2 regions of the Colwellia sp. NW0002-52-1 genome follow, and region 2 is predicted to be linked to the other one. Evidence: riboswitches for the same ligand, from Rfam matches in the RefSeq annotation. Region 2 holds a riboswitch; the other holds the start of a gene.
What was found. Region 2 has a riboswitch for cobalamin ahead of AC27H3_RS17870 (TonB-dependent receptor plug domain-containing protein). Riboswitches for the same ligand answer to the same signal wherever they lie in the genome.
Positions count from the first base shown of each region.

Region 1: linked by a shared signal. The riboswitch ahead of AC27H3_RS12355 (ABC transporter ATP-binding protein) and the one ahead of AC27H3_RS17870 (TonB-dependent receptor plug domain-containing protein) in region 2 are both predicted to bind cobalamin.

Region 1 is NZ_BAAJLU010000012.1:24,674-29,116, forward strand. Features, by position in the region: gene AC27H3_RS12350 (M13 family metallopeptidase) at 1-1,294, shown strand, start outside; cobalamin riboswitch at 1,431-1,580, shown strand; gene AC27H3_RS12355 (ABC transporter ATP-binding protein) at 1,798-2,649, shown strand; gene AC27H3_RS12360 (FecCD family ABC transporter permease) at 2,646-3,677, shown strand; gene cobO (cob(I)yrinic acid a,c-diamide adenosyltransferase) at 3,683-4,288, shown strand; gene AC27H3_RS12370 (cobalamin-binding protein) at 4,330-4,443, shown strand, end outside.
Region 2 is NZ_BAAJLU010000038.1:672-5,114, forward strand. Features, by position in the region: gene AC27H3_RS17860 (phosphotransferase enzyme family protein) at 1-636, shown strand, start outside; gene AC27H3_RS17865 (prepilin-type N-terminal cleavage/methylation domain-containing protein) at 810-1,331, shown strand; cobalamin riboswitch at 1,524-1,698, shown strand; gene AC27H3_RS17870 (TonB-dependent receptor plug domain-containing protein) at 1,802-3,799, shown strand; gene AC27H3_RS17875 (cadherin repeat domain-containing protein) at 3,800-4,443, shown strand, end outside.

The sequences.
Region 1 (4,443 bases), on a different contig from region 2:
GCGTTATAACAAATTTGATGTTAGCGAGTTAAACACAGTTACTGATGCCTTTAACTGGACTGCATTTCTTGAAGCACAAGGCGTTCCTGCTCAAAAAGATCTTATTATTAACCAACCTTCGTTTGTTAAAGGTTTTGGTGAAACTTTCGCAGCAACTTCTTTAGCCGATTGGCAAACTTACTTAACTTTTCACACACTAAGTAATTTTGCTAATTCACTTACCACGGCCTTGAATGATGAGAACTTTGACTTTTACTCAAAGCAATTAAGTGGTCGTGAAGAGCAACGTCCAGCATGGAAACGCGGTGTTGCCGTGGTAAATAGCAACTTAGGTGAAGTTATTGGTAAAGTTTATGTTGGCCGCCACTTTAAACCTGAAGCGAAAGTGCGTATGACAGAGTTAGTTGAAAACTTGCGTGGTGCTTATGGCGCTAGTATTGATGATCTTGAGTGGATGTCAGACGCTACTAAAAAAGCAGCACATGTTAAATTAGCGAGCTTTGATCCTAAAATAGGTTACCCAGATAAATGGGAAGATTACTCTGCATTAGTTATCAAAAGTGACGACTTAGTCGGCAACAAAATTCGCTCTGGTACTGTTGCTCATAATAAAGAAGTGGCTAAACTAGGCGGCCCAATTGATCGTCAAGAATGGGGCATGACACCACAAACAGTAAATGCATACTACAACCCAACCAAAAATGAAATTGTATTTCCAGCGGCTATTTTACAACCACCATTTTTTAACTTAGCTGCAGACGATGCGGTTAACTACGGTGGTATTGGCGCAGTTATTGGTCATGAAATGGGCCACGGTTTTGACGACCAAGGCAGTAAATATGATGGTGATGGCAATATGCGTAATTGGTGGACTGAAGATGATTTAGCAGCCTTTAAAGTACGCACAGATAACTTAGTAGCTCAATATAATGACTATGCCGTATTTGACGATTTAAACGTTAATGGTGAACTTACATTAGGCGAGAACATTGGTGACTTATCTGGTGTTTCTATTGCTTATAAAGCCTACAAAGCCTCGTTAAATGGCAAACCTGCGCCAGTAATTGATGGTTTAACGGGTGATCAACGTTTCTTTATGGGCTTTGCTCAAGTATGGCGTGGAAAAATGGTTGAAAAGTCTTTACGTAACCGCGTTGCCACCGACCCACACTCTCCTGCTGAGTTCCGTGCTTTAGGTTCTTTATCAAACATGCCTGAGTTCTATCGTGCATTTGATGTTAAAGAAGGTGACGCTATGTATATTGCACCTGAGAATCGCGTTAAAATTTGGTAATATCGCTTAATTTATACCATAACTTAACACGATAAATTGAAAGGAGCTTCGGCTCCTTTTTTATTAAATTTATCGCAATTCAAGACAGTCACAGGTTTTCATTGTAAAGCGCTGTACTTAACCGTAAAATCTCCCGCTTAACAAACGATACTTTAGCCAAGCATGCTAATTACTTTTGGCTAATTTATAGGGAACACGGTTTAATGCCGCGACTGTACCCGCAACTGTAAGTAGCTTTTCTTTAAAAGTTATAAGTCAGGACACCTAGTATCAACATGTTTAAATAACACTATTTGAATAAAACTAATAACGCCGTGCGGGAATACACGTGAGTTACACTGTCTACAAGACACTTGTTTCCTATTATTGTCACGCCTTAATTTATTTAATATTTATTTAAATTCATCAATTTGCTTTCACTTTTAGGCAGTAATGAAAATACTCTACTTTTACAGTATGTTAAAAAGCACCGCCTTAGTTTTTAACACTCAGGGCTGCTTGTAATGGCAAAATTACTCAGTGTGGCATCATTATCTTGGTCTGTTGATAAACAATTTATTATCAAGAACATTTCATTTGACGTTAATAGCGGCGATATTATTGGCATTATCGGTCCTAATGGCGCAGGTAAAACAACCTTATTAAAGTGCTTACTAAACCATTACAAGAATTGGCAAGGCACTATCAAGCTAAAAAATAAGGCACTGTCTCAATACAAGCCTAATGAATTAGCACAAACATTTGCTTTAGTGATACAAAATTCCCCACCTATATTTGATTTAAAAGTTTATGACGTGGTTCGCATGGGCCTGTTACCCTATAAAACCCTGTTTGCTCGCGATAGCGACACTGATAAAAAAAGTATTATTAGCGCGCTTGAAAAAGTGGGTTTAGCCAACAGCCAAGCTAAGTTTTTCAATACCTTATCGGGTGGTGAACAACAACGGGTTTTAATTGCCAAAGCCTTAGTGCAAAAAGCAAAAGTATTAGTTCTAGATGAACCAACTAATCATTTAGATATTTACTATCAACATCAAATATTACAATTAGTTAAGGCGTTAAACATTACGGTTATTATGACAATACATGACCTTAACCTTGCCGCACATTACTGTAATAGGTTGCTTTTGTTAGATAAAGGCCAATTAGTTAGCGACAACAGCGTAGATAAAGTATTAAAGCCTGAATTACTCACCAAAGTTTTTGGCTTACCTTGCTATCGAGACGACGCTCAACATTGTGGAGTGCCGAGGGTATATTTTTATCCAGCTTCACAAACTGCAAGCAATATACCGTTGGCTAATAAACCCGATAACCCGGATAACCCGGCTAACAATGAAGGTGAATTGTCTTGAGTACTAATCTAGGAAATATTCTAAGTACTATTAGTGCAATAAAAAGTAAAAATACTTGGGTTTTTTCAGGCCTAATTATTTTCACCCTTCTCTCTATTATTACGTCAATTACCTTTGGACCAGCAGCCATTACTGGTGACGATATACTTCAATGTGTTCTGTATGAATGTATTTCACCTATACACGATATGGTAATTTGGCAAATACGTATTCCACGCGTTTTAGTCGGCTTAGTTGCCGGCATGGGCTTAGCTTGTGCAGGTGCTATTTTGCAAAATGTAACGCGCAATCCACTCGCCGATCCCTATTTATTTGGCATAATTTCCGGCGCTGGCTTAGGCGCAACTATTGCTACATTTGCTTTTAATGATCAACAATCTCTTGCCTTACCGCTAGCGGCTTTTCTTGGTGCGTTGTTTTCCGTCGTTATTGTTTTTGGCATAGCAACCTTGTTACGTAATATGAATCATTTATTACTCACAGGTGTCGCCGTTTCTTTCATGCTAGGCTCAATTAGCCACTTTATCCTTTACCTTGGTGATCCTTTTGCGACCAATCGTGTTATTTTTTGGCTTATGGGTAGCTTAGCTCGCGTTGAAATGTTCCACTTTTATTTGATTGGCGCTATTGTGCTGATCACCTTGTTAACCATTTTTGCCTTACATCGACAAATTGACGCTTTATTACTTGGCGATGAAAGCGCAGCAAGCCTTGGCGTAAACATTGATAAACTCCGTTTAATATTATTAGCTTTGTGTGCGGCAGTTACCGCAACGATAGTAGCTTACTGCGGCGGCATTGGTTTTGTAGGCTTGATGATCCCGCACATTGTTAGGCAATTAGTCGGCGTTACAACTATGCCACTCATTATTGGTTCAGCACTGGTTGGCGGCTGTTTTTTAGTTTGGGTTGATGTTGCAGCGCGCAGTGCGTTCAGTAATGTTGAAATCCCCATTGGTATCATTACCTCAGCCATCGGCAGTATTTTCTTTTTAGCGATTATGTATCGCACGCGTAAAACAGGATAACTCTCATGACAACAGAAACAGATAAAACACAAAAACACCAAGCTCGTATGCAACGTATTAAAGAAAAAGTTGATGCTCGCATTGATTCAGCTCAAGAAGAACGTGGTTTATTAATTGTAATTACCGGCAATGGTAAAGGTAAGTCTACCTCAGGATTTGGTACGTTAGCGCGCGCCGTAGGTCATGGTTATAAAGCAGCAGCATTACAGTTTATTAAAGGCGATTGGGCCTGTGGTGAACGTAATCTATTAGAAAATAATGGTGTTGAATTTCATGTCATGGCAACCGGCTTTACTTGGGACACACAAGATAAATCTAAAGATATTGCCGCTGCCACAAAAGTTTGGCAAGAAGCTAAACGACTGTTACAAGATGAAAGCGTTGATGTGGTTTTGCTTGATGAATTAACCTACATGCTGTCATACAAATACCTTGATTTAGACGAAGTTATTGAAGCCATAGTAAACCGCCCAGCTATGCAACATGTTATTATTACCGGTCGCGCATGTCATCGCAGCATTATTGAGCTTGCCGATACCGTTAGCGAGGTTCAACCGCTTAAACATGCCTTTGATAACGGTATAAAAGCACAAAAAGGTATCGACTGGTAATTTAACTAACAGCGACATCAGCAATGATAAGATGGAATTTTATGAAATTAACACATGTGTTCAATTTGGCAATTATCTGTATTTTAGCCCTAGCTAGCGTAAAGGCTTATAGCAGTAATAATGCCGTTAAAGCCAAGATTGAAACAACTAAACCT
Region 2 (4,443 bases):
ATTCCAAATTTTCATGATCTAACCAGCCGAATTAGCCAGTTAGAACAAGCGATAAAATCTACATCTGCGCCATTGTTAATATCTGCTAAAGCTGAGATTGAGTTTATTCAATCTCAAAGTGCATTTATTGAAGAAATCATCAAAGCCACTGAAACCTTGCCTTTACACGTTACTCATAACGACACCAAAATTAATAATTTATTATTTAGTCAAATAACCAAAAAACCTATTGCGGTGATTGATTTAGACACCTGTATGCCTGGCTATTTAATGCATGACTTTGGTGACATGGTGCGTACTTGCTGCGTATCAATCGCAGAAGATAGTACTGAATTAGATAACATGGTGATAGATTTTGACATGCTCAAAGTATTAACCCAAGGTTACCTTAACGGTTTTAATGGTGTGTTAAGCACAGCAGAACAAAACAGTTTATTATTGGGCATAAAATTAATGCCTTTTATGCTCAGTATTCGGTTTTTAACTGATTTTTTAACTGGCGATACGTACTTTAAAACCCATTACGCGAAACACAATGTAGACCGAGCAAAAAACCAACTACATTTGTACAGACTATTTTGTCAGCATGACGCTCTGATAACTGAAATAGTATTGCAAGACAGCGTTGTAATTTAAAAATTATTCAGGTGCTTTCGACGGCAAGGCTAGCGTTAGTTGCTTACTGAGAACAACCTCAATAAAACCAACCCCTTGTTATTTTAAAATATTTCGTTAAAGTGTGGCTTAAAAAAACTAACGAACAATCAACATCGTTAATAAAAATAATAAAAATCCGTGGTGTGTAGTAAATGAGTCGTAGCAGTAAAGGTTTCACTTTAATTGAATTAGTTGTTGTTATTGTAATAATTGGCATATTAGCAGCCACCGTATTACCCAAATTCATCAGTTTATCAAAAGAAGCTAAAATATCGGTATTAACTCAATTTAGTGTTAGCGTACAAGCAGCTAATCGTTTGATATTCATTAAGTCTAAATTGCCAAGCTATGTTACATTTCCTGTAAGTGGACGACCTGACTTAGTCGATATTGATATGGACAATAACGGCTCGATTGACCTTAATGGTGTTGATTTAAGGCTATTACACTCTTATATCGATAATCATGAAGTTTATAAACAAATTCAAGTGTCTGAACAGTTTGAACTCTCAGGTAGAAAAATCTTTGAAGAGCAAGGCGCTAATTTTGTTTTTGTAGGCTATGACAGCAATGAAAATAATCAAGTAAGCGATGATAATTGCTACTTTAGATATACCCAAGCCGCATCAGAAGATATAGGCCCGAAATACGATATTATTTCTACTGGATGTTAATTTAGTTAAAGGAAAACACTTACAATTGTGTTTATTCCTTAACTACCACCTCATTAATTAATAGAAAGAGTATTTATAAGGTCTATAAAATACTCATAAGTGTAAATTCTGCAAGCACTAAAGCGGCAACCTAATTCGCCTTAAGATTAATAATGCTAACTGTTGACAAGCCATAGTAATGGGGTCAGAATTGCCGCTCAAAATTGCTTAGGTGCTCGATATTTATACGTTAACAACGTTAAAAATAAAGAGATAATCGGGAAGTTAGTGACATGCTTTAATGCATAATTCTAACGCTGCCCCCGCAACGGTAATACTTTGTTTTACAAAGTTAAGCCCGGAGACCGGCCTAAACAACATAGAATTATTTGCAGTGCGGTGGGCGCTTCGGAAATATATCGACATTAGCAAGAGTTTTGCTAAATTGTCTGTTGCCTTCCGTACGCCCCTCAAAAACTTTTGAGGTGTTCATGTTCTCTCGTTTACGATATTTATTTATAACTACCTTTGTGGCATCACCGGTTTTTGCACAAGTAGAAACACCTTTAAATCAAGATCTTGAAGTTATTGAAGTGGTGAACGAACAGAGTTTCAATTCTCCTAATTATCAGGTTTTACAACGAGAAAGTTTCGTTCATACATCGCAAACGCTGGCCGATATTTTACAAAAAGTTAATGGCATTCAAATTCGTCAAATAAGTGGCATTGGCAATCCTGTATCTGTCTCTATTCGTGGCTCAAGCAGCAAGCAAATTCAACTCTATATCGATGGCCAATTAATTAATGACAGTCAATTTGGTGGTTTCGATTTAAACCAAATACCAACCGAGCAAATTCAAAGCATTGAAATTAGTAAAAACCAAGCTATTGGCACCGGCGCAACCCCCATTGGTGGCGTTATTCGCATTAACACCTATAGCCCAACTCAAGACACGGCTAAATTAACCCTTGCCACTGGTTCATTTGGTTATAGCGAAGCTAACCTATTATTTAATAAAGTATTTAAGACTCAAAGCCTTTCATTTGGTGGCCATTATATAAATAGTGATAATGACTACGATTTTCTGGTACCTCAAAGCTTTGAAGACAGCACAAAATCAGCAGAGCAGGCATTAAGAAATAATGAGTTCACTAAAAAAACATTTTTCATTAATGACATTATTCAGCTAGGCCAGCATCAAATTAGGTTGAATGTACAATATAATGAGCAAGACAAGTCACTGCCTAACTACCGTAATAATTCTCCAGAAAACAGTTCAGAATTAAGCTCAGACAGCACTCGCTACAGTTATCAGCATCATTGGTTAAGCAGCTTATCTTTGTTAGATTCGATCGAATTAGAAGCTTATGCTGAAGACAAAAACGAGCGTTATATTTCAAGCCCTGACTCTGTTATGTTCGATATCAGTGATTACGAAACTAAAAAATACCATGTTGGATTAAAACCTTTAATGACTTGGCAAGATTTTAACTTCACGCCCTTTATCAGTTTTAATAAACAAGACTTTACATCTATCAGCCAACATAATGGCCAGCCAACTCAATGCAATGGTATTGGCTCATGTGATATTTCAGCAGAGCAACAACAAACCAACATAGGCTCTCGCTTAGAATGGCAACCTACTTCATTACCATTAGAAGCCTATATTTTGATCAGTAATTTACATGAGAAAAACGTAAACTCTGCACTTAATCAACCAGAGGCCGAGAAGCTGAGAAATGATGAAAATTATTTAACCACCGAATTAGGTTTAAGCGTTAAACAAGAGCGTTTTAAAATTACCGCTAATGTTAGTGACGGAGTACGAACGCCAACCCTATACGAGCTTTTTGGTGATCGTGGCTCTTTCAAAGGCAATGATGATTTATTACCTGAAGAAGCGGTTACGTTCTCACTTGGTGGGCAATATCAGCATAAAGCCTTATCTATATCCTCTTCCATTTATCATCAAACATTAGAAAACTCTATTGTTGCCATTTTTAACTCAAGTAATGTTGGCAGTTATAGAAATGTTAGCGATGCCGATTTAATGGGCTTTGAAGCACAACTGAATTATCAATTATTTACTCCGTTGTCTTTATCTTTTCAAGTGAACTTGATTGACAGTGAAATGCAATCTGAATTTGTCGCATTTGATCAGAATAAGTTACCGGGCATTTACCATCAGCAATACAGTGCCTCACTAAAATATCAAGTCAATAAAGCATGGCAGTTATCATTTAAAACTAGCCTAGACAAAGACTTGTACTTCAACCTTATTAACAGATTTCAAAATGACAACAGTAACTTGGGCAATGGCAATCCAGCCGACCGCACAGTGTCTGACCTATTGGTTTATTGGAAAGAAGGTAAACATCGCGTGACTTTCAGTGCCAACAACTTATTCAATGATAAATATCAAGATCTTGCTAACAGAGCATCACAAGGTCGAAGTTTCCAAATTAAATACACAATCGAGGGATTATAAATGTTAACAACTTTTAAAAGACAAATGTTGCCACTAAGTTTAGCCATAGGTACAACAATACTTGCTGGCTGTGGTGGCGGTTCAGGTAGCAATAATGCGCCACTTGTAACAGGTGATACTAGCCCTGTTGTTGAAGAAAACACAACGTTGGTGAGCAGTTATAATGCTACTGATGGCGATGGTGATGCTATTACATTATCGCTAGGTGGTAGCTCAAGTGCTTTATTTACCATTACACAAGCAGGTGAACTTAGCTTTGTATCAGCTCCAGATTTCGAAAATGGCGATGTTGGCCCTTTTTCTGTAACCGTTATTGCTACAGATGACAGCAGTAAAAACCTGACCGGTGAATTGAGTATTCAAGTAACCGTAGGTGATGTTAAAGACACTCCTTCGTTTGCCGTAGTACAAACAGTTGCACCTGATTATTCAGGCTCAGAAGTTGTTACATTAGATCCTGAAACTGAAATAGTAACTAAAGGTTACTATATTAAAGATGGCTCAGATTACACTGTTCGTAGTTACAACAAAGACGTTTTTCATATCGGTCGATTCTTCATTGACACAATAGCAAAATACAATGCCGATGCACTTGATACTGAAGTTTGGAGCTATACTACGCAAGATACTGGCGACTCTACTTC